3 regions of the Thalassotalea fonticola genome follow, and region 3 is predicted to be linked to each of the others. Evidence: predicted binding sites of a transcription regulator. Region 3 holds the regulator's gene; each other region holds the start of a gene.
The links. Region 3 encodes FNR, which switches genes on or off when oxygen is low (the NO sensors DNR and NnrR bind a similar motif). Its sites were predicted from a motif close to TTGATCTAGATCAA; they were not measured.
Positions count from the first base shown of each region.

Region 1: the regulator FNR is predicted to act here: its motif matches at 5,804-5,817, upstream of RI844_RS14055 (OmpW/AlkL family protein).
Region 2: the regulator FNR is predicted to act here: its motif matches at 2,628-2,641, upstream of ccmA (cytochrome c biogenesis heme-transporting ATPase CcmA).

Region 1 covers NZ_CP136600.1:3,438,753-3,447,060, reverse strand. The annotation lists rRNA gene RI844_RS14090 (23S ribosomal RNA) at 1-2, opposite strand, end outside; tRNA gene RI844_RS14085 (tRNA-Ala) at 414-489, opposite strand; tRNA gene RI844_RS14080 (tRNA-Ile) at 623-699, opposite strand; rRNA gene RI844_RS14075 (16S ribosomal RNA) at 817-2,359, opposite strand; gene RI844_RS14070 (gamma carbonic anhydrase family protein) at 3,092-3,640, shown strand; gene RI844_RS14065 (hypothetical protein) at 3,662-3,877, opposite strand; gene aroE (shikimate dehydrogenase) at 3,877-4,698, opposite strand; gene RI844_RS14055 (OmpW/AlkL family protein) at 5,030-5,734, opposite strand; gene RI844_RS14050 (DUF3413 domain-containing protein) at 5,861-7,693, shown strand; gene hemF (oxygen-dependent coproporphyrinogen oxidase) at 7,758-8,308, opposite strand, start outside.
Region 2 covers NZ_CP136600.1:2,213,182-2,221,489, forward strand. The annotation lists gene RI844_RS09050 (DsbE family thiol:disulfide interchange protein) at 1-520, opposite strand, end outside; gene RI844_RS09055 (heme lyase CcmF/NrfE family subunit) at 524-2,524, opposite strand; gene ccmA (cytochrome c biogenesis heme-transporting ATPase CcmA) at 2,753-3,394, shown strand; gene ccmB (heme exporter protein CcmB) at 3,410-4,090, shown strand; gene RI844_RS09070 (heme ABC transporter permease) at 4,092-4,835, shown strand; gene ccmD (heme exporter protein CcmD) at 4,835-5,044, shown strand; gene ccmE (cytochrome c maturation protein CcmE) at 5,046-5,513, shown strand; gene RI844_RS09085 (TonB-dependent receptor plug domain-containing protein) at 6,030-8,308, shown strand, end outside.
Region 3 covers NZ_CP136600.1:1,065,729-1,074,036, forward strand. The annotation lists gene RI844_RS04445 (heavy metal translocating P-type ATPase) at 1-881, shown strand, start outside; gene ccoS (cbb3-type cytochrome oxidase assembly protein CcoS) at 889-1,128, shown strand; gene RI844_RS04455 (sulfite exporter TauE/SafE family protein) at 1,135-1,803, shown strand; gene fnr (fumarate/nitrate reduction transcriptional regulator Fnr) at 1,844-2,566, shown strand; gene uspE (universal stress protein UspE) at 2,719-3,639, shown strand; gene ttcA (tRNA 2-thiocytidine(32) synthetase TtcA) at 3,758-4,702, shown strand; gene RI844_RS04475 (PepSY-associated TM helix domain-containing protein) at 4,794-5,864, opposite strand; gene RI844_RS04480 (TonB-dependent siderophore receptor) at 5,952-8,033, opposite strand.

The DNA.
Region 1 (8,308 bases), 2.4 Mb from region 3:
CCATACAACCCCAAAAAGTTTCCTTTAAGACTGTTCGGTGACTAAACCGAACTAAGTTGCAAGTCTGACATTTTCACGCATTCATAAGAATGTTGACATCTTCATGTCAAACCTAAACATTGCTGTTTAGGCCTTGAGTAAGAACAACTAACAACACGATAAGAGTTGCTAGTTATAATGTTGAGTTGTTGTATAAAACAACTCAGTGATAAACAATAAATTGTTTATCGTGGTGACTTGCTGACGTTTATGATTGGAGGTCATAAACACAAATCACCGGGTTTAATATCAGCTTTCCAAATTGTTAAAGAGTTAATCAACACACGCATTCGGTGAGGATTTTGGTAAAAAACCAAATTTAAATCATCAATCTGATGTCTTAAATTTGGTTTCTTTAATCGAAGAAGAGTAAATGGTGGAGCTAAGCAGGATCGAACTGCTGACCTCCTGCGTGCAAGGCAGGCGCTCTCCCAGCTGAGCTATAGCCCCATGATGTTACTCATGGTAATCAACGCTCTTAATCATATTAATTCAAATATAATTAATGCTTTTTCCAAGGCATTTTATGACGACGTTTAGTTCACCTAAACGAGTTATAAAATAACGCCGAAAAAACGTTAATTGGTAGGTCTGGGCAGACTTGAACTGCCGACCTCACCCTTATCAGGGGTGCGCTCTAACCAGCTGAGCTACAGACCTATCATGATGGGTCTGCAACTTAAGTAGTCACGACCTATACTTCTTCATCAATCGTTATCATACAATTTGTGTGAACACTCGCAGAGCTTGCGCTCTCATTAAGTTGTCTACTTAAGGTAAGGAGGTGATCCAACCCCAGGTTCCCCTAGGGTTACCTTGTTACGACTTCACCCCAGTCATAAATCACAAAGTGGTAACCGTTCTCCCGAAGGTTAAACTAGCTACTTCTTTTGCAACCTACTCCCATGGTGTGACGGGCGGTGTGTACAAGGCCCGGGAACGTATTCACCGTGGCATTCTGATCCACGATTACTAGCGATTCCGACTTCACGGAGTCGAGTTGCAGACTCCGATCCGGACTACGACAGACTTTCTGGGATTCGCTCCACCTCGCGGCCTCGCTGCCCTCTGTATCTGCCATTGTAGCACGTGTGTAGCCCATCCCGTAAGGGCCATGATGACTTGACGTCGTCCCCACCTTCCTCCGGTTTATCACCGGCAGTCTCCTTAGAGTTCCCGACACTACTCGCTGGCAAATAAGGATAGGGGTTGCGCTCGTTGCGGGACTTAACCCAACATTTCACAACACGAGCTGACGACAGCCATGCAGCACCTGTCTCAGAGTTCCCGAAGGCACTAATCTATCTCTAGAAAATTCTCTGGATGTCAAGGGATGGTAAGGTTCTTCGCGTTGCATCGAATTAAACCACATGCTCCACCGCTTGTGCGGGCCCCCGTCAATTCATTTGAGTTTTAACCTTGCGGCCGTACTCCCCAGGCGGTCAACTTATCGCGTTAGCTGCGCTACCCACAGATCAAGTCTACAGACAGCTAGTTGACATCGTTTACGGCGTGGACTACCAGGGTATCTAATCCTGTTTGCTCCCCACGCTTTCGTGCCTCAGCGTCAGTATTTGTCCAGGTGGCCGCCTTCGCCACTGATGTTCCTTCCAATCTCTACGCATTTCACCGCTACACTGGAAATTCCACCACCCTCTACAATACTCTAGCTTGCCAGTTCAAAATGCAGTTCCAAGGTTGAGCCCTGGGCTTTCACATCTTGCTTAACAAACCGCCTACGCACGCTTTACGCCCAGTAATTCCGATTAACGCTCGCACCCTCCGTATTACCGCGGCTGCTGGCACGGAGTTAGCCGGTGCTTCTTCTGTTGCTAACGTCACAGCTAGCAGTTATTAACTACTAACCTTTCCTCACAACTGAAAGTGCTTTACAACCCGAAGGCCTTCTTCACACACGCGGCATGGCTGCATCAGGGTTTCCCCCATTGTGCAATATTCCCCACTGCTGCCTCCCGTAGGAGTCTGGGCCGTGTCTCAGTCCCAGTGTGGCTGATCATCCTCTCAAACCAGCTAGAGATCGTCGCCTTGGTAAGCCTTTACCTTACCAACTAGCTAATCTCACTTGGGCTAATCTATGAGCGAGAGGTCCGAAGATCCCCCCCTTTGGTCCGTAGACATTATGCGGTATTAGCAGTCGTTTCCAACTGTTGTCCCCCACTCAAAGGCATATTCCCAAGCATTACTCACCCGTCCGCCGCTCGACGCCGAAGTAGCAAGCTACTTCTCGTTTCCGCTCGACTTGCATGTGTTAAGCCTGCCGCCAGCGTTCAATCTGAGCCATGATCAAACTCTTCAATTAAAAAGTTGTTACATATGCATCGACAAGCGATGCTACTCAATGAATTCTGAATGTTTCGTATCAATCGAAGCGAATGATACTAAAACGTACTAATTAATCCTCATCGCTAAATAAAGAAAAATTAATTTGTTTGTGTGTTCATCATCATTAAGTGATTTCGATACCGAGGTATCTATGTTGTAAATCAATCTTAATGTGAGTGCCCACACAAATTGCATGATAACTAATTGTTAAAGAATCGTTCTATTCGAACGAAGAGCTAATCGCATTCGTTAGTCTCTTTGCTTCAAGCCGGCTAGCTGCCTTGTTTGAAGTGGAGCGCATTATAAGCACCCTAGTTTTAATGTCAACCGATTTTTTGAATTATTTAAAAGTTTATTTTTAAATGCTTCATCAGCGATTAAGTACCCTATTGGATTACTTAACTTATTAAAACGCCTCGTTGGGATGTCCCGAAGAAGTGAAGCGCATTTTAGAGATTTTTGCGCTGCCGTCAACTGCTTTTTGAAATTAATTTGAAAAAAACTCAAATTCGATTATATTCTGTACAAGCTGCGCTATTATTGAGCTCAGTGATATCGATATGATCGTTTTTAGTTATATTTGAATTACATTTTATCGGTTACAGTTAATTTCTAAGATACATTTTAATATTAGATAATGTGTTTTTTTATCAGTTTGCTCTAGTTTTTTTGATAGAGTAATTAGTAAATCAATTAATAGGCTTCATTTATGACAGTTTCTTCCACTAGACCTTATAGAGGCATATACCCTAAATTATCTGAAAAAGTATATATTGATCCGAGCAGTGTATTAATTGGTGATATAACTTTAGCTGCCAACGTTAGTATCTGGCCTTTAGTGGTAGCACGCGGTGATGTGAATCATATAACTATCGGCGCAAATAGTAACATTCAAGATGGTAGTGTATTGCATGTCACTCGCAAAACCACCAAATTTCCTGATGGCTATCCTCTAGTTATAGGTGAGGAAGTTACCGTAGGTCATAAAGTAATGCTGCATGGTTGTACTTTGGGAGATCGTATTTTGGTCGGCATGGGCGCCATTATAATGGACGGTGCAATTGTAGGTAATGATTGTATTATAGGAGCAGGTTCTCTTGTACCACCAAATAAGACATTAGAGCCTGGATTTTTGTATGTTGGTAATCCAGCAAAACAAAAGCGGCCGCTTACCAATGAAGAGTTAACTTTTTTACGTGAAACTAATGCAAATTACGTGCGCTTAAAAGATGAGTATATTGAAGCTCAAGATAAATAGTTACAAATTGATTTAACCTGACTATAGCCAGATCTCATTATTCTCATCTGGCTCATTATCTTCTAACCACTCTTCGACTTGTTCTTCCCAGTCAAACTTATCTGCTTGGCTAGCTGTTGAAGTCGAATGAGCAATATAGATATTTATCAAGTTACCCGACATTAATCCGGTAAAGTGCCATATTTTTTTAGCTACTATATAGGAGTGGTCATCATTAAATAAAATAGCCTGGTTCATTAATCAATGCCTTGCAATTTATTTCTTAATTTCGCTAATACTTGGCTTTGCTGCGGCTTTACTTTTCTCCAAATAAAAAAGCTTTCTGCCGCTTGCCCTACTAGCATGCCTAAGCCATCAATCACTAGTTGAGACTTATGTTGAGAGCACCACTTTAAAAATGGACTTAATTCAGCGCCATATACCATGTCATAACAAACTGTATTTGTAGTAATACAGGCAGGATTTAAGTCGGGTAAACTTGCCGACAAACTTGCTGATGTCGCATTAATGATTACATCAAATGTTGTTTTTGCTGTTTCTGAGTAGCTGATTGCACAGATTTTTTCATCATTAAAGCGAGCCGCCAGTTGTTCCGCTTTCTCGGTTGTTCTGTTTACAATAATAATCTGCTTAGGGTATTCAGCCAGTAAAGGTAAAATGACACCGCGAGCTGCGCCTCCAGCTCCCATTAATAATATTGTTTTATTAGTTAGTTGCACATTATGGCTTTTTAAATCATTGACTAAGCCAACGCCATCGGTGTTATCTCCATAAATGTTTCCATCAGCAAAACTTAAGGTATTAACAGCGCCAGCACTTGCTGCTCGATCTGTTAACTGATCACACATTTGCATTGCTTGCTCTTTAAAAGGTGCTGTTACATTAGCCCCTTTACCACCCGCAATAATAAATGCTGATACTTCAGCCTTAAAATCAACTTCTTCTGGTTGTTTTTTTGAATAACTTATATCTTGCTGTGTTTGCTCGGCAAACATTTGATGAATGAGTGGTGACTTTGATTGAGCAATTGGGTTGCCAAATACGAGATATTTGTCCATGAGCACTAATTATGATGAGTTTTGTTAAGAGTAACGAAATATCATGCGAATGGGAATTACAAATTTATAACATCCCTGTTAAGATGGCATTCCTTCATCCCTGAAGTAAAAAAGCCAGTTATATAGTAAATATAACTGGCTCACATAGGGTTATACCAGTCTGCATAAGTATATAATCACCCAAAGGGCGATGCTAAAAGAATTTTAGGCTGCGTTAAACATTTTTTCAGTGGAATAACCACAGTACAAAATGAAAGCCTTGCCTAAAAATCTCTTAGTATCGCTGAGTAACTCATTCCTTATGCAGAATGGTATTATTTACTTAAACTAATCAAAACTTGTAACCAAGCATTACCGAGTAAACCATTGGGTCTACATCAACATCTGCAGAGCCAGTAATTGAATCGCCAATTTTAAAGTTAGCTTCTGTACCAATATCAATGTAACGAGCTGATGCATTGATATGCCAGCTATCATTTAATTGATAATCAGCGCCAACTTGTACAGAAAACCCAAATGAGCCATCTAATTCCAAATCATTAAAGCCAAGGCTTTCAGGGGCTGATTTAAACTCTTCATCAAAGAAAATTGTGTAATTCAAACCCGCACCAACATAAGGCATGAAGTTAGAGCCAGTATCAAAATAGTAAATTGCACTAACGGTCGGTGGTAACTGAGTAACTTCGGCTAAAGTTATGCCGTCAACATCAACACCAAATACTCCTTCAGAGATCCCTTGTGGATCATGAATCTTAACATCGTGAGTAAATGGAGTTGCGGCAAGTACCTCAATAGCCCAATTACTGTCAAAAAAGTAAACAAAATTTAAACCCAATTGGGTATTATCATCCACTGATACCGATAGTGGTGTATCACCGCCCAAAGCAGGAACGTTAACACCCGCTTTGCTATCATCAGGGCTAACCATAGTTAAGCCACCACGGATAACAAAATCACCAGCTTCGTATGAAGCAGCTACTGCTGCATTACTAGCTAATAAAGAAACTACAGCTAAACTCATTAAATTCTTTTTCATGGCTCTTGCCTTACATGTTAATATTGTCAAAATTTGTAATGGATTGTAACCACAAAAAAAGTAGGGATATTGATTTAAAACAAATTTTTTCTGATACTAGGCAAAAGATAATAAAATAAATAACTTATGAATAACTTCCAACCGAACAATGTTAAAAGCTGGTTAAACCGGTACTTAATTGTTAACTTTATCATTACGCTTTTTATAGCCTTAAGATATTTATCACCGCACCCCTACCCAGATAGTGTTATCTCATCAATTTTCTTACTTACCTACAGTGTTGCTCACCTAGGATTACTCGCTCTATTACTTGCCGGTGTGTTGCATTTATTGGCTAAAATAATAAGGCACTACCTGGCTATACGCTTTATCGCCATCATCCTGGTTTCTTTAGCCTTATCGCTGTTACTTGCCGATACCTTTGTTTATCAACAATATCGATTTCATTTTAATGGAATTGTTCTCGAACTGATGGTTGAAGGTGGCACTGAGATATTCAGCTTTTCATGGCAACTATGGACTTTGATCAGCTTAATTATTTTAGCGTTTTTTGCCGCACAAATATTTTTAAGTGAATTGCTCAGAAACAAATATGTGCAAAGCCACTTTTCATTAAAAACGCCATTAAAAATATGGTTTATATTGTTATTACTTAGTCATGGTATTCATACCTGGGCAGATGCAATGTTTGAAAAGAACATTACTCAGCAAGCGCGTTATTTACCTATATCCTTTCCATTAACAGCAAAAAGCTTTATGGCCAAATTTGGGGTGGTTAATATAGAAGCGCAAAAACAACAGGCTTTGTTAAAACAGAAAAAGGTTAAATCTGCAATTAATTATCCGATAATGTCTATGCAGTGTAAGGCTCCAGAGCAACAAAAAAATATACTGATGATCACTTTAGATTCATGGCGTAGCGATATGATGGATGCCAAGATGGCTCCGGCCATTCAAAGCATTGCTAATAAAGGTACTCACTTTAAGCAACATCACAGCGGTAGTAATAACACCCGGCATGGCATGTTTAGCCTATTTTATGGCATTCCTGGTCATTACTGGCAACCTATTTTAGATGCTCAACGCTCACCTGTTTTGATGGATGTGCTTAAACAGCAAAGCTTTGAAATGGGCATTTTTGCCAGCGCAAAGCTTACCAGCCCAGAATTTGATCAAACGTTATTTAGTAATGTAGATAATCTTCGAACTCATTCAAAAGGTGATAAGCCTTTTGAGCGCGACATCGATATTACTAAAGACTTTATTGCATGGCACAAAAATAAAACCAGTGAAAAACCCTTTTTTGCTTTTATGCTTTTTGATGCTGCCCATGGATTTTCAATTCCTAAAGATTTTGAGCGTAAATATACACCTTCTTTAGATGATATTAATTATATGGCGTTGAATGATGATTATGATCCCGGACCTTTTCTAAATTTGTATAAAAATTCTATCTATTTTATCGACTTACAAATTAAGAAAGTAATAGAACAATTGGGCGATGAAATAAGCAATACCATTATTATTATTACCGGAGACCACGGCAAAGAGTTCAATGACAGTAAAAAAGGGTTTTGGGGACATAACTCTAATTATTCAAGGTATCAGACTCAGGTGCCATTAATTATTCATTGGCCAGATGCTAAGCAGCAACTCTATCAGGCTCAAACGAGCCATTATGATATTGCACCAACGTTACTTACAGATGCTCTTGGTTGCAGCAACAATAGCGATGAATATAGTTCTGGTCAGTCATTATTTGCAAAACAAGAACACAGCTGGTTGATCTTTGGCCGTGATGGTTATTATGCGATAAAAGATAATCAACAATTAAATGAATTGGATCGTTTGGGTAACTTTACAATTTTTGATAATGACTACCAAGAAATACCAGACGGTAAATTGAATATGAAAGTGGTGTTAGAAGCAATGGAAGAGTTACGCCGCTTTAATAAATAATAAAAAAAGAGCTCTCTTTGTTGAACCAAGAGAGCTCTTTTATGTCATTGGATTTGACGTAAGTTTATAACCAGTTTTGTGGTTTTAAATAATGCTCATAAAGCTCTGCTTCTTGGCTGCCAGCTGTCGGTTGATAATTATATTCCCATCTCGCCAGTGGCGGCATAGACATTAAGATAGATTCTGTACGGCCACCCGATTGCAAGCCAAATAAAGTGCCACGATCAAATACCAGATTGAACTCAACATAACGTCCACGACGGTAAAGTTGAAATTGGCGTTGTTGCTCGGTGAACGGTGTGTCTTTACGTTTATTGATGATAGGTACATAGGCGTCGATAAATCCTTGCCCTACTGCTTTGATGTAATTCAAACAAGTATCAAAATCCCAACAATTTAAATCATCAAAAAATAAACCGCCCACACCGCGTGTTTCATCTCGATGTTTTAAATAGAAATACTCATCACACCATTTTTTGTGCTCATCGTAAATATTATCACCAAACGGCGCACATAAGTCGGCAGCGGTTTGATGCCAATGCACAACGTCTTCTTTTACTGGATAAAATGGCGTTAAATCAAAACCTCCACCAAACCACCACACTGGCTTTTCAC
Region 2 (8,308 bases), 1.1 Mb from region 3:
TGGTATTAATTAATGGTAAAAATTCACGTTGCCAGACTCGCGGCTCAAGAACACCGGCAAAACGTTTTCTGATCACGTCTTTATGGTCAACGACAAATGTTTCAGGGGCGCCAAATACCCCAAGGTTTAACCCTAAGCGGCCAATATCATCAAAAATAGAAAATTGATAAGGATCTTGATAATATTTAAGCCACTTTTTAGCCTCAACACGCTCATCTTTATAGTTAATGCCATATAAACTAAATCGCTCGTCCTTGCTTAACTTTACTAAGAACGGGTGCTCAACTTTACAAGATGGGCACCAGGTTGCCCAAACATTAACGAGTTTTATGCCTGGCTTAAAATCTGCCTTGCTTAAAGTTTGTTGCGGTTCAGTCAAGCGCGTTAAGCTAAACTCAGGAAACGTTTTGCCAACCAACGCCGAAGGCATTGCTTGTGGGTTTAAAAACAAACCGCGGTATAACAATACCCCCAACAGTAAAAATAATACTAACGGTATTAAACGAATTAATATTTTCATCAACTAGGCCTCAGCAACATTTGTAACAGTAGAAATTGGTGCTGATTTATTTGCTTCGCTTTGCTCAAGAACAGTTTTACGACGACGATAACGCTTGTCCATCATGGCAAATATTCCACCTAATGCCATAAAGATTGAGCCCAACCATATCCAACGAACAAAAGGTTTGTAATGAACACGAACAGCCCAAGCATCATTACCTAGCGGGTCACCTAAGGCAACATACACATCACGGAATAACCCGGGGTCAATGGCAGCTTCTGTCATGCCCATGGTTTGCACTCGGTAACTACGACGTTCCGGTTGTAATAATGCAATATGTTCACTGTTTTTATATAAATTTAATTGGCCTTGCTCAGCCGAGTAATTAGGCCCTTCAACATTGGTTACGCCATTAAATTCTATTTGATAACCAGCTATATCCACTATAGTTCCTGGCACCATTTTCACGTTAGATTCAGACTCGTAAGTCGATACTAAAGTTACACCAACAATAGTAATGGCGATACCTGTATGAGCAACAGCCATGCCTAAATGACTTAAACTTAACCGTGATAACTGCCAACCACCTTTGGGCAGGTGAATTTGATTCTTAACATCTTTTGCTGCAACGAGTGCAACCCAAGTTGCCAGAGCCATACCAAAGGCAACCATGCCATTAAACTCTCCTGCGTATAACAGAGGAAATGCTAAACCAAAAATTATTGCTGAGATAGTGATCACATTAAGTTGCTTAGCTAGCTCGCCTTTTTTTGCTTTTTTCCAGCGAATAAGTGGCCCTATACCCATGAAAACAAACAAAATACTCATAATAGGCACGAATACGGCATTAAAATATGGAGGTCCAACGGAAATCTTGCCCATGCCTAAAGCATCAATTAACAGCGGATACAAAGTCCCCAGCAACACAGTAACGGCAGCGGCTACTAGAATAACATTTGAAATTAATATCGCGGTTTCTCGAGAAACTAAATTAAAACGCGAAAAGCTACCAACGTTGGAACCACGTATTGCATATAATAATAATGAACAGCCAACCGCAATGGCTAATAATACCAATATGAAAGCTCCACGAGTTGGATCAGCAGCAAATGAATGTACTGATGTTAACACTCCAGAGCGTACCAAAAATGTACCTAATAAACTTAAGCTAAAGGTAAAAATTGCTAATAGTACGGTCCAGTTTCTGAAGGCACCGCGCTTTTCAGTTACCGCTAGAGAGTGAATTAATGCTGTACCGACAAGCCAAGGCATAAATGATGCATTTTCAACCGGATCCCAGAACCACCATCCACCCCAGCCAAGTTCATAGTATGCCCACCAACTACCTAATGAGATACCCAAGGTTAAAAACATCCAGGCGCCTATCGTCCAAGGTCGCGACCAGCGAGCCCAGGCGGCATCCATTTTACCGCACATTAATGCGGCAATAGCGAAAGCAAAAGCAACTGAGAATCCAACATAGCCCATATACAGCATTGGCGGGTGAATAATTAACCCAATGTCTTGTAGTAATGGATTTAAATCTCGACCTTCCAGGGGAACATTCGGTAATAATCGGTCAAAAGGGTTTGAAGTTAATAAGGTAAACGCCATAAAACCAACGGCAATCATCCCCATGATGGCAAGCACACGAGATACAAATGCTTGATCAACATGCTTACTAAACGAAGCAACAGCCATTGTCCATGCCGTTAATGAAAATACCCACAGTAAAAGAGAGCCCTCATGACCGCCCCATACGGCACTAATTTTAAAGTAATATGGCAAATGTGAGTTTGAGTGACTGGCAATATAAGTTACAGAAAAATCATCAACAACAAAGCTGTAACCAAGCAGCACAATACTTAAGCAGGTAAATGCAAACATGCCAAACGTTAGGGGTTTAGCAAACGTAATTAGGCGTTGATTTTTTTGGTACACACCAACTAACGGCACTATAGATAAACAAATGGCAAAAGCCATTGCGACAATTAATGCAAAGTGTCCAATTTCAGGGATCATTTAAAACTCCGCTCCTACTATAATAGGAAAGCTACGTGATTTTTATACTTTCCCAATTATACCGACAATAGCAAAATAAAAAAGCGACATTTTATGACAAACATTGACCCAGATTAATAAGTTGTAATTGAATGTTTCAAAATACTATTTATTTTTATAAGCATCTTCAACTTCGAGTAACAAACAAGTAGAATCGAGCTATTATAATAAATTTTGTTAGGCAAAACTTTGGCAAGCGAGCATCTCCCACTTTTAACAGCTCAGCAGTTAACCTGTATTAGAGAAGATCGACTATTATTTGATGAATTAACATTTGATGTTAGACCTGGTGATATTCTCCAAATAGAAGGTGCCAACGGCACGGGTAAAACAAGTTTATTACGTATACTTGCAGGGCTATCGCAGCCCTATAGTGGTGACATACTTTATAAATCACAAAAAATTCAACAATGCCAAGAAGACTTTAATGCTGACTTATTATTCCTAGGTCATTTGCCGGGTGTAAAAGGTGAAATGACCAGTGAAGAAAACCTAACGTTTTATTTCAAGTTACACGGGTTAGACCCTACTTTGGCAGAGCAAACACTTAGTGAAGTAAATCTACTTGGTTTTGAGGATGCCCTTGCCTCGCATTTAAGTGCTGGCCAGCACCGCCGAATTGCATTAGCAAGACTATGGCAAACTAACGCAAAAATTTGGATTTTAGACGAGCCCTTTACTGCAATAGATAAAGCCGGGGTACAAAAGCTTGAACAATTATTTATAAAGCATGCGCAAAACGGTGGCGTTGTAATATTAACAACTCATCAAGATTTATCGATTAATAGCAGTGATTATAAAAAAATCATTCTTGAACATCAGTTTTTTTAGAGTGTTTTAATTCATATGCAAATTTCTTACAGAGAAACATTTTTAACCATTTTGAAGCGTGATTTGCTTATCGCACTTCGCCACCGTGATGACATTGTTAACCCTTTACTATTTTTTGTTATTGTTGTCTCCCTATTCCCATTAGGTATAGGTCCAGCAAGTAATACGTTAATGAAAATAGCACCGGGCGTTATTTGGGTAGCAGCTTTATTATCAACGCTTTTATCGCTCGAACGGTTATTCAAAAACGATCACAGTGATGGCTCGTTAGAACAAATGTTATTAAGCCCATGCCCAACATTTATCTTGGTACTGGCTAAAATAACTGCACATTGGTTGATTACCGGATTACCGCTAATAATTATTGCGCCATTTTTAGGGGTATTACTTAACCTACATCAAGAAAGTTATGTAGCGCTAATGTTAACGTTATTATTAGGAACTCCGGTACTTAGTTTATTAGGAGCTATCGGAGTCGCTTTAACCGTAGGCCTAAAGAAAGGCGGCGTTTTACTGAGTTTGTTAGTGCTGCCTTTATATATTCCAGTGTTAATTTTTGCGACTAGTGCAATTGATGCTGCGAGTATGAATTTACCTTATAACGGACAACTTGCTATAATAGCAGCGTTGTTTTTCGGGTCATTAACCTTGGCCCCTTTTGCTGTAGGCTCAGCCTTGAAAGTGAGTACAAACTAAAATGTGGAAATGGCTTCACCCATACGCAAATCCTGAAATTTCATATCATTTCAGTGGCAAACTAATTCCTTGGTTTAGCATTATCAGTGGCTTATTATTGGTTATTGGTATGACAATAGGCTTGGCATTTTCCCCCGCGGATTACCAACAAGGTGATAGCGTACGTATCTTTTATTTACATGTTCCGGCAGCAATGCTGTCTATGGGTATATATTTAGGTATGGCAATTGCGGCCGTTAGTGCTCTGGTTTGGCAGCTTAAACTTGCCGAAACTTCCATAGCAGCCTTGGCGCCAATCGGCGCAACTTTTACTGCAATAGCTTTGTTTACCGGCGCGGCATGGGGGAAACCTATGTGGGGCACATGGTGGATTTGGGATGCACGATTAACATCTGAATTAATATTATTATTTTTATATTTAGGCGTTATTGCCTTGCAAAACGCTTTTGAAGATAAATCATTAGGCGGAAAAGCGGCCAGTGTATTAGCGCTGGTAGGTGTTATAAATTTACCAATAATTCACTATTCAGTTGAGTGGTGGAATACCCTGCATCAAGGGGCGACTGTATCTAAATTTGAAAAGCCATCCATGTCTACTGATATGTTTATTCCCTTTATCATCAGTTTATTTGGTTTTGCTTTTTTAGTAGCAAGTTTAGTATGCGTTAGGTTTAGAGCAGAAATTATTGCTCGCAATTCTATGCGTCCTTGGGTAAAAGCTTTGGTTAATGGAGAAAACAAATAATGGCTTTTAATTCGTTTGCCGAATTCTTAAATATGGGAGGATATGCGTTCTACGTATGGCTATCCTATGGGTTTACTGCGGTTTTATTGATCGTACTAACGATTAATAGCGTTAAAATGGAAACTCAAATTATTAAACAAATTAAACAACGATTAAAACGGGAAGCAAAGTTAAAACAAGCAGCCCAAAATCGTAAAGAAGGTATGTAGTATGAACCCTCGTCGTAAAAAAAGACTCACCATAGTTTCGAGCATAGTAGCCGGTGTTGCTATTGTTGCCGGATTAACACTTTATGCACTTAGTCAAAACATTGATTTGTTTTTCACGCCATCTGAAATAGTAAATGGCAAAGAAGATACAGGAATGAAGCCTGTTGTTGGTCAGCGTATTCGCGTTGGCGGCTTAGTAGTAGCCGGCACAGTAGAACGTGATAGTGAAAGTTTGCATGTAGAATTTAAACTTATCGATACTGGGCCAATGATCACCGTAACTTATGACGGTATATTGCCAGACTTATTCCGTGAAGGTCAGGGCATAGTTGCACAAGGCATTTTAACTACTCCTACTACATTGCAAGCCAGTGAAGTTTTAGCAAAGCATGATGAAGAATACATGCCAAAAGAGATTGCTGAAGCCGTAGGTAAAAACCACAAAAAACCGACATACAATAAAAACTAGTATTTAAATAGTTAACCAGAAATAGGTTGACCGTTTTTTAAGAAGTCAGCGGCTTATAGCCTCTGACTTTTTTTATTCGTGGAAGAATTTGCCAAGACGGCTTAATTTCTGTTTTATGCACTTTATTTAGAGTATGTATCACAAAACTTAAGTGTTGCGATTACTGTTACATTACATACTGAAACATCTCCACCACCAGCAAAAATACGCTCCTAAGACGCTGTATCTATTGCCATTTTAAATATTATATTCTCACTCTATTTTGTAACAGCTTGTTCAAATATTTTGAGAAACACTAATTATGAATAAGAACACCTCCACCACCACAAACAAATAACAACTGCTAAAACAATAACTTACACAGAAGTAACATTCACAATTAACAGTCAATTAACAGCCCTTACGTAACTGTTACAGACCATTCTCTTCGATAACACTTTGGCCATAAGATGTGACCAACTCGTAACGAGCACATATTAAAAATAAATCAAAGATAAACTTTCCCCAGGAGTTATTATGTTTAAGAAGAATTCAATCGCAACCGCGATCATGTTTAGTGCAACATCAGCAACTGCTTTTGTAACGGTTAATGCTACTGCAGCAGAAACTAGCGTAGAAAACGATAATGTTGAAAGAATTGAAGTTACCGGTTCACGTATTAACCGTACCGATATGGAAACCGCCTCTCCAGTAACGGTTATATCAGCAGATATTATCGCTAAAAGTGGCTACACCTCAGTGCAAGAAGTTCTAAATGCCCAACCTACTGCAGCAGGTATGAGCTTAGGTGCATCATCAAACAATGGTTCAGGCGGTAAAGCTACCGTTAACCTTCGTGGTATGGGCGTTGAAAGAACCTTGGTATTATTGAATGGCCGTCGTATGGTCGCATCAGGAACTGGTGCTGATGCATCTGTTGATTTAAACACGATTCCTGTTGCAATGATTAAATCAATTGAAATTTTAAAAGATGGTGCATCAGCTGTTTATGGCTCTGACGCTATCGCTGGTGTTGTCAACATCATCACTAAAAAAGATTACGAAGGGACAGAGATAAGTGCTGATTTAAGCTCTACCGATAAAGGCGATGGCGAATCAGGTGGCTTCAGTATTTTACATGGGCGTGAAATTGGTGGTGGTAACTTAGTCGTAGGTTTCCAATACTCAGAGCGTGGTGAAGTAATTCAATCTGATCGTGATTTCGTACCTGCAGGAAATTCTTCTTTTGTTCCTGAAGGCTCTTTAGGCGGTAAAACTCCAGATGGCAACGGCGGCTTTGAGCCACGTGATCACGGTTATGACTACACGACTTCAAGTTATGCACAAACACCAAATGAGTTATACAGCTTATTCACCAGTTTCAATAAAGAAATAGCGTCTGATACTGAGCTTTCTATTGATGCTATGTACACCCGTCGTGAGTCGGATCAACAAATGGCCCCGCAACCTGCCAACATTGATTTGGATAGAGATCAACTTGATGATAAGTATAACGATCAATTTGATAAAGTTGATGAAGATGGCAATCCAATTGAGACATTAAACTATAGACGCCGCATGGTTGATGCGGGTCCTCGTATCTATGGTCAAGAAACAGATACTTATCGATTCTCAGCAGCCTTAAAAGGCTATTTAGATAACGATGATATGTGGGATGTTTCTGCTACTTTTGGTAAGAATGAATCTAAAGATGTGGTAGAGAATTCAATTCACGCCGGCAATATGGAAACCAGCATTTACGCGTATCAAGATCTTTGGTTCAGCGGTGATGAAATGGACAGAGATTTCTTAGTTTCAGAAGGTGTTATATACACTGAAGAAAACGAAGGTGGAAACGAGCAGTTCACATTATCAGCAGGCTATTCTGGTATGACCGAAAATGATATTGGTTATGCTATGGGTGTTGAGAGCCGGTTCGAAAGTGGTTACTACACTCCTGATGAAGTAACTCAAGCTGGTGAAAGCACTGCAGCGCAACAAGACCCTACAGATGGTAATTACACGGTAAACTCTGTTTACGCAGAAATTTCAGTACCGGTAACAGAAAAACTAGCCGTCGAAGCAGCTACTCGTTATGACCGTTACTCAACATTTGGTGGCGCAACAACATGGAAATTAGGTGCTACATACAGCTTCACTGATACTTTTATGATCCGCTCAGTTGCAGCGACAGGTTTCCGCGCACCAAGTGTAAGTGAATTATACGCGGGTAACTCTGGTTCATTTGACTACTTAGCAGATCCGTGGGAGCACGCTCAAGATGCTCAAATTCTTGTTAACTATACCGGTGATGACAACTTATCACCTGAAGAAAGCGAGTCGTTCACTTTCGGGGCAGTATGGGAAATTTCTGATGGTATCTCAACAACAGTTGATTACTGGCAGTTCGATATAACTGATGCGATTAGCCGAGTTGATGTTCAAGCTAAATTAGATGAATGTGCTGCAGGCGATATGGCTGCTTGTGACGCAATTAACATTACCGGTGACGGTAGTCTTAATGATTTAGATACATTAACTTCACCATTAACAAACATTGGTGAGCAAAATACTTCAGGTATCGATTGGAACATAAGCTTTAACCATGACATCTTTAGAGTAATGTTAGACACTACTTTCTTACTAGATTTTACTCAAGATGATATTGATTACACAGGTAAAATTGATGGTAACATCGGTGGCTACTCTGAAATTAAATCAACGTTAACTGTTGGCATGGACTTTACTGAAGACTTTAGCATGCAGTACACAGCGCAATTCATTCAAGGCATGGACGGGGAATATTACGGAGAAAC
Region 3 (8,308 bases):
GCTTTGCTTTTGATAAAACTGGCACGTTAACCAATGGTGTGTTTGCTATAACCAAAGTTAATTTACTTAATAAACAATACGACAAAGAAAGTGTGCTAGCCATTGCTGCGGCTTTAGAAGCTCATTCTGAACACCCTTTAGCAAAGGCATTCAACCAATACAGAAACCACGATATCAATGTTAATGATGTCGAAGTGGTTCCAGGTTGCGGTGTTAAAGGCACTAAGGATGGTCATCAAATATGTATTGGAAAGATAAGCTGGATAGAAGAGAGCTTATCTGTTGACGCTTGTTATAATAAATCACAGTGCTTACTCACCGTAGATAATATTCTTGTTGCTGCGTTTTATATGCAAGATACTTTACGTACTAATACTAAGTCAGTGATCAACAGCATGCGTTTATCCAACATTGAAACGATGTTGATCAGTGGTGATAATAAGGCTGGGGTTAACGGTTTTAATCAGCAAGTAAAACTCGATCAAAGCTTTGACACCTGCAGTGCCAATGACAAGCTGAAAATTTTGGCTGATAAACAAAATGCAGGTAAAACTGTCGCAATGGTTGGCGATGGCGTAAACGATTCACCAGTGTTTGCCCAAGCTCACGTATCGATTGCTATGGGAAGTGGTACAGAGATAGCGAAAAGTGGCGCCGACGTGATTTTAGTGAACAATCATCTTGCAAGCCTGTTAAGGCTTAAAGCTATTGCGTTGAAAACCTCGAATATCGTTAAACAAAATTTTGCCTGGGCATTGGCCTACAACGCCATTATTCTGCCGTTAGCGGTGTGTGGTTTTATCACCCCTTATATGGCAGTATTAGGTATGTCAGCAAGTTCGATTATTGTTGTTACTAATTCATTAAGATTATTAAAGTAGCTATTTTATGAGTGTTATTTATATCCTTATTCCTATTGCCATTATTTTTACCGCTATTGCAATTTATTTATTTTTTTGGGCGGTAAAAACAGAACAGTTTGACGATTTGGAAAAACAAGGCATGAGCATTTTGTTTGATGATGAACCGGTAAGTAATAAAATTAGCAGCACTGCCACCGATACAAATAAATCAAATGAATCTGAACTCCAAGATAACACCAGCCACTCAAATAAAGCTGACAAATAACTCCATATGGAATTAGACTTTTTATCCGCATTTTTAATTGGTATTGCAGGTGCGGGGCACTGTGTTGCTATGTGTGGTGGCATAACTACAATGCTGACAGCCTCAATAGCAGACAAAACCAAGGCCAGTATCAGCCTAATTTTCGCTTACAATTTTGGTCGCATTTTTTCTTATTCAGTTGCAGGTGCAATTGCTGGATTTACCGGCTCTTTAGCTGCTAAGTCGCTCGGTTTTCCGATATTATGGTTAAAAGTTATCGCTGCCTTATTCGTGATATTTTTAGGGCTTTATATTGCCAAGTGGTCTTTCGTTCTAGCAAAAGTAGAAAATATTGGTAAGTTTCTGTGGAGATACTTACAACCACTGAGTAAGAACTTTATCCCGGTAAAAAATGTTAAACAGTCTTTACTGTTAGGTATGGTGTGGGGTTGGTTGCCTTGTGGTTTGGTCTATTCCACCCTAACTTGGTCTATTGCCAGCGCGACATGGCAAAATGGCGCATTAATAATGCTAGCTTTTGGCTTAGGTACATTACCTGCATTACTTACTTTAGCTTCAGGTTATAAATTTGTAACCGAAATGTTACGTTCTGATCTAATTCGTACATTAACAGCTATTTTACTGATTTTTTACGGCTTATTTTCGTTATTTATTGCCCTAAATCAAATATTTTAGTACCCTGCACCACATTAAATATGGAAATAGCTGTAATAATATGCCTCAAATAATACCGATTGCAAATAACATTAAGTGTCAGAACTGTAGTATCAGTGAACTTTGTTTACCATTTAGTTTAAATGAAACCGAGTTGAACTTACTTGATGATATTATTCAACGTAAAAAACCAATCCAGAAAAATACGCAAATATTTAAAGCTGGCGAACAATTGCATACTCTATATGCAATACGCTCTGGTACCTTTAAAACATTCATTATTTCTGAGCAAGGCGAAGAACAGATTACCGGTTTCCATTTAGCCGGCGATTTAATGGGCTTTGATGCCCTTTCAGCCAAAAGCCATCCGAGCTTTGCTAAAGCGTTAGAAACATCAATGGTATGTGAAATACCGTTTGAAGTACTCGATACACTATCAAGTAAAATTCCTAAGCTTAAAGCCCAAATGATGAGCTTAATGAGCGACGAAATACAGTGTAACAGCGAAATGTTACTATTGTTGAATCGTAAAAATGCCGAAGAAAAGTTAGCAACATTTCTTGCTAATTATGGCCGTAGATTAGGTAACCGAAATTTGTCATCCGTTGAATTTAACTTACCAATGACCCGAAGCGAAATTGGCAATTATATTGGTTTAACCATAGAAACAATCTCTCGTTTAATGACCCGCTTTCAAAAAGAAGGCTTGATCAAAGTAGAGAACAAATTCATTACTATACTAGATAAAGATGCCTTATTAGAACTGGCCGGATACACTAAGTAAACTTCCTCCTCTCATCTCTTTATGCGTTGATTTATACTTGATTTAAATCAACGCGTTAATAAACCTTACATAAATTTTCAATACATATTTGTAACAATCGCCAGTTCATATTAAGCTTATATCAGCTTAATTATTTTTATATTGGTGAACGTATGGAAAGTTATCAGAATATATTAGTCGTTATTGACCCTACAACTGAAGAACAAAAAGCATTAGCACGGGCATGTACTCTGGCTAAACATTCAGGAGCTAAGGTCACCGCATTTTTATCTATTTATGATTTTTCCTATGAAATGACCACAATGCTATCCGGTGAAGAACGTGAGGCTATGCGTGAAACGGTAGTTAAGGGTAGAGAAAATTGGCTAACTGATTTGATCGAAGACTTTGATTATGACATTCAAACTAAAGTGATTTGGCATAATCGCCCTTTTGAAGCCATTCTTGCTGAAGTAAGAGATAATGCCTTTGATGTGGTCATTAAAAGCACACACGAGCACCCTACCTTACAATCAGTTATATTTACCCCAACAGATTGGCACCTTATTCGTAAGTGTTGGGTACCATTATTGTTAGTTAAAGAACACACCTGGCCTGATAATGGTCATATTCTAGCTGCAGTAAACGCTGGTAGCGAAGAAGAAGAACATCAATCACTGAATAACAAAATTTCTGAAGAAGCAATCAATCTAGCTAAACTCATTAACGCTGACGTACATTTTGTAAATTCATATCCAGGCACACCAATAAATATTGCCATAGAAATACCTGAATTTGATGCCAACGAATACAACGATGCAATGAAACAACACCATGTTGATGTAATGAAAGAACATGGTGACAAATACAATATGGCTGAGCAGTACTTACACGTAGAAGAAGGCCTGCCAGAGGATGTTATTGAAAAAGTTGCCAACCAAATTGATGCTGAATTAGTGATCTTAGGCACAATTGGCCGCACAGGGTTATCAGCAGTTCTTATTGGCAATACTGCCGAGCATGTAATTGACAGACTTAATTGTGATCTATTGGCATTAAAGCCAGATGGTTACCAATCGCCCTTCCTTAAATAAAACCTCTATCGTTCTCATTTCTCCGTTATAAGCATTATTAGCTATATTATTAATGCTTTTAACGTCAGATAGCCTTAGGTATAATGCGCGCCTTGAAGATAACTATACGGTACGCAACATGTCACTACAGACGCTAAATCACCCATTAAACGATTCTGACATTAAAATTGCAAAGCAACAATTAGCAAAACTTGCTAAGCGCTTTCGCCATCATGTAGGTAAAGCAATCAGCGATTACAACATGATTGAAGATGGTGACAAAGTCATGGTGTGCTTATCTGGTGGTGCCGATAGTTATACGATGCTTGATATTTTGCTAAAGCTTAAAGCTTCTGCACCAATCCACTTTGATATTGTTGCGGTAAATTTAGATCAAAAACAACCAGGCTTTCCTGAACATATTCTACCAAACTACCTTGAAGATTTAGGCGTTGAATACCATGTAATAGAAGAAGACACTTACTCTATTGTTATGGATAAAATACCAGAAGGCAAAACCACCTGCAGCCTTTGCTCACGCTTACGTAGAGGGATTTTATACAGCACGGCAAAAAGGTTACACGTAACCAAAATCGCCCTAGGTCATCATCGGGATGACATGATTGAGACACTTTTGTTGAACATGTTCTTTAATGGTAAAACTAAAACCATGCCCGCTAAACTTGTATCTGATAATGGCGAGCATGTAGTAATACGCCCACTGGCTTATTGCAAAGAAAAAGAGATTAAGCAGTATTCTTCATTAAAACAGTTCCCTATTATTCCATGCAATTTGTGTGGCAGTCAGCCAAACTTACAAAGACAAAATGTTAAAGCCATGCTACAAGACTGGGATGTTAAATTTCCCGGCCGGGCAGAATCTATTTTCACTGCATTACAAAATGTAGTGCCTTCGCATTTAGCTGATCAGCAATTATTTGACTTTAAAAACGTTGATTTAAATACCGGTGTAATCAATGGCGGCGACATAGCGTTTGATAAAGAAGAAATAAACTCAGCAGCAAGCTTTGTTCAACCTAAATTTGAGCAAGGTGATCTGGTAAACATTATTGAAATTAAATAATTCAGCTTTTTACCTAACTCACATTCACCTTAAAAGGCTAGTTTATTTATACAATTAAAGCCCCGGTTAACATATGTTATGGGGCTAAGCACTACTTTATAGCTTCTGTTATTTTCTTCTTAGTTAATTTCATATTAATGCGTACAAAAATTTCTTTACGTATAAAAGTAACAATTATAAAGCTGTTCATTGCTGTACCGAATATTGAACTGACAATAAGCATTATTAAGTACCATGTTGGCATTCTTGCACCGTCATGTAAAAACCGAGCAATGTATTTTAATTGATAAGCTAGGCTTTTCTCTTTAAATGTTTGCGCCGATTGTAATTGGCCATTATGTAGGTCGATTTTTATGGTGTCGGTTTGTTGTAAACCGAACATGGTATCGTCATTAAAACTTAGTGAGTATATATAACTATCCCCTTCCTTAGTTCGAGGTTTTGATATCGACACTAGCTTTGATTTTGGCCAAAGTTTTTGAGCAGCTAAAATTTGTGCTTGCCAGTTATTCGCATGGGCTATTACGGGTGTTGGTTTGTTTTCATCTAAGGTCGACTCTCCCCAAAAACCATAAGTAATGTAAGCACCACTTATTGCCATAACCAATAACGGTATTGAAAACAGTAAACCCAACTGAATGTGGCTCTTTATCAGTGCGCTATTTTTAGTGTTTTTAGGTAGAGTTTGCTTCCATCTAAAACCTTTTTTAATCAACCACCATAAATATAAACCAATAAACATAATAATAGTTGCCAAAACAGCGCTAATGGCATTTGCGTGCATACCTGCTTCACCTAATTGAAAGTTACGATGAAAAAAGAATAGCCAGCGCCAAACGTGATTATTGGCATTTAATTGCGTGTTTATCTCGGTTAATTCAGTGGTTAAAAATACCGACTTTTCTCGTGAATAAGCTTCTACATATGGATTGGTTGCAGTCGGTAATTTAACTGCGGTAGCAGTTGGGTAATTAGTAATAATATGCGCCGCTATTTGAGCTTTTTGTTCTGCAGTTAAACTAGAGTATGTTTGACCTTTATCATCGAAACGCTTAATTAAATCGACGCTACCAAGGTAAATACCTGTAGTTAATACTATGAGCATTACCAGACTGATAATAAAGCCAAGCCAGTTATGTAGAAGTTTTAAAAATTTTGTCATATGTGTTCAATTATTTAATATTGTGACCACTTGTTTAGTTATTTAATTACTAAACAAGTGGTAGTTATGGGGGATTTTCAAATGGGATTAAAAACTGGCTTTTACTTCAAAACGCACTGTGCGCTCTTCACCAACGGTGACGTTATTGGTGCCACCGCCAGCAAGATAGTTTGTGTCGAATAGGTTTTCAACATTCACTCTGAAGTTAATATCATTACTAGCAAATCTAGTGGTATAAGTAGCCCCTAGATCTACGCGTGTGTAGGATTCTTTTTCGATAGTATTTTCGCTATCAGCAAAACGGTCTCCCTGATAAAAAACACCTGCGTTTAAAGCAACGTTTTCGCTTAGTTCATAACGCCCCCATAAAGATGCCGACCATTGTGGTGCATCAACGGGAGTTTTCCCTTGATAGTTTTCATCCCGTTCAAATTCAGCATCAAGATTCATGGCTGAAGCCATCATAAATAACTTATCAGTTACGGCTCCCTGAGCTGAAAACTCAAAACCTTGGTGTCGTTGTAAGCCAGACTGGGTAGTGATGGAGTCATAATTTGGATCATTAAATAGCGCTTCAGTAATCAAAGAGCCGCTTTTTTCAATATCAAAGTACGCCGTTGTTACTAACAATCGCTCGCTAACTTGCCATTTTGCACCTAGCTCAATTTGTTCTGAGGTAATTGCGTCTATATTCATGCCATAGTTACTATCTGTTTCATCGGTAATTGTTTCGCTTGATTGTGGCTCAAACCCTTCAGTGTAACTGGCATAAATAGTTGCATCATTATTTGGGTGATACATGATGCCAAACTTGGGTAATATAGATTCGTTATCAGCACCTTGTTTATTTTGTTTGTCATACCGAGCACCGATTGATAACTGCCAGAATTCATTAAATGTAATTAAATCTTGAACATAGACCCCGTAATAGTCATATGCACTGGTATACAGGCTGTCGTCGGTTTTATAACTAATGTTTGGTTTTTCTGGCTCAGGAGAACCTGGTACATACTCAAATGAGTCTGCAGATGTTTTTAATTGGCCATAATAATAATCTAGGCTATTTGCGCCTAATAAAAGCTGATGAGTTATTCCTACTAATTCAAATTCGCCACTGAAATCAATAAACGTGGTTTTAAATTGCCAATCGTCAAAACGATCATAAGGCTTTGATTGATAACTATCTCCTGCTTGATAATCGTCAGGCTTTTTTGGTGCTGATTCAAAACGTTGACGTTCAAAATTTTGCTCGTTATATCCCAGCTTTACCTGCCAACTTTCCGCAAGATAGTAGGTCAAGTCGATACCTGTGTTTTCAACGTTAATGTCAGTGAATGCCCAAGACATATCATAAATTGTTTTATCATCGCCAATGATTTCGCCACTTTCATCAAGCCAGGCACCTGTATCAAGCCCTGCTTTGTCCTCAGTTCGGTCATAATGAATGCGTAGCAATAACTCATCGCTTACATCATAATCAAGCACCATAGAGCCCAAGAAACGATCACGTTCACGTTCTTCTCCATTTTCATATTCTCGGCTAAAAATAACATCTTGTTTTACCAATACCGTTCTGTAGCGTAAAGATTCATCATTGCTGAGCGCCCCACCACTATCTAAGGTGAAACGATTCGAACCGTTTTGATCGGTATCCATACTTACATTGGTAAATTGCTTGTGTGTAGGTTTTTTAGTTACCATATTAATCAGACCGCCTGGGGCAGATTGACCATAAAGGATGCTTGCCGGTCCTTTTATAATTTCTACAGAGTCAAGCGTTTCAATGGGTTGTTGATAGTGGGACCAATGTTGGTGACCATCACGTAAATATCCGGTAGATGAGCTTAGTTCAAAACCTCGGGAGCTAAATACTTCTCTATTTCGCTGTTTTGAGCCTGCAGTTAAACTTGCATCGTTTGCCACAACCTCACCTAGTGTCGTAGCCAGTTGTTCATCAATTATTGTAATTGGTATAACCGTTACCGATTGCGCAGTTTCGAGTAAAGGTGTATCTACTCGTGTGGCGCCAGATGCGTTATCAACTTTGTAATCATTGAAATAACTGCCTTGTATTTGAATAACTTCAATACCTGGCATTTGCTGCTCAGCCATAGCGGTTGAAAGTGAACAAGAAGAGAAAATTGCGAGAGAAAGAGAAGTTTTGTTCATTTTAGATCTCATTAAGTTGTTTGTTGTTTTTGTGTGTTCGAATCGCAACGGATTCTAATTCACTTGAAATCAAATGTAAATAAGAATCATTATCATTCGCAATAAACTTAAAAGGTATAGATTTATAAATATTTAATAAGGCCAAAGGCAGAAGCCTTATAAATATATTTATTTATCGATTTATATGAACTGGTAGATGAGGATTTATGGTAGGAAACAAGCTTTGAGACGGCTTATTAGCTTTATATAATCAATAAAGCTAAACGCTATGAATG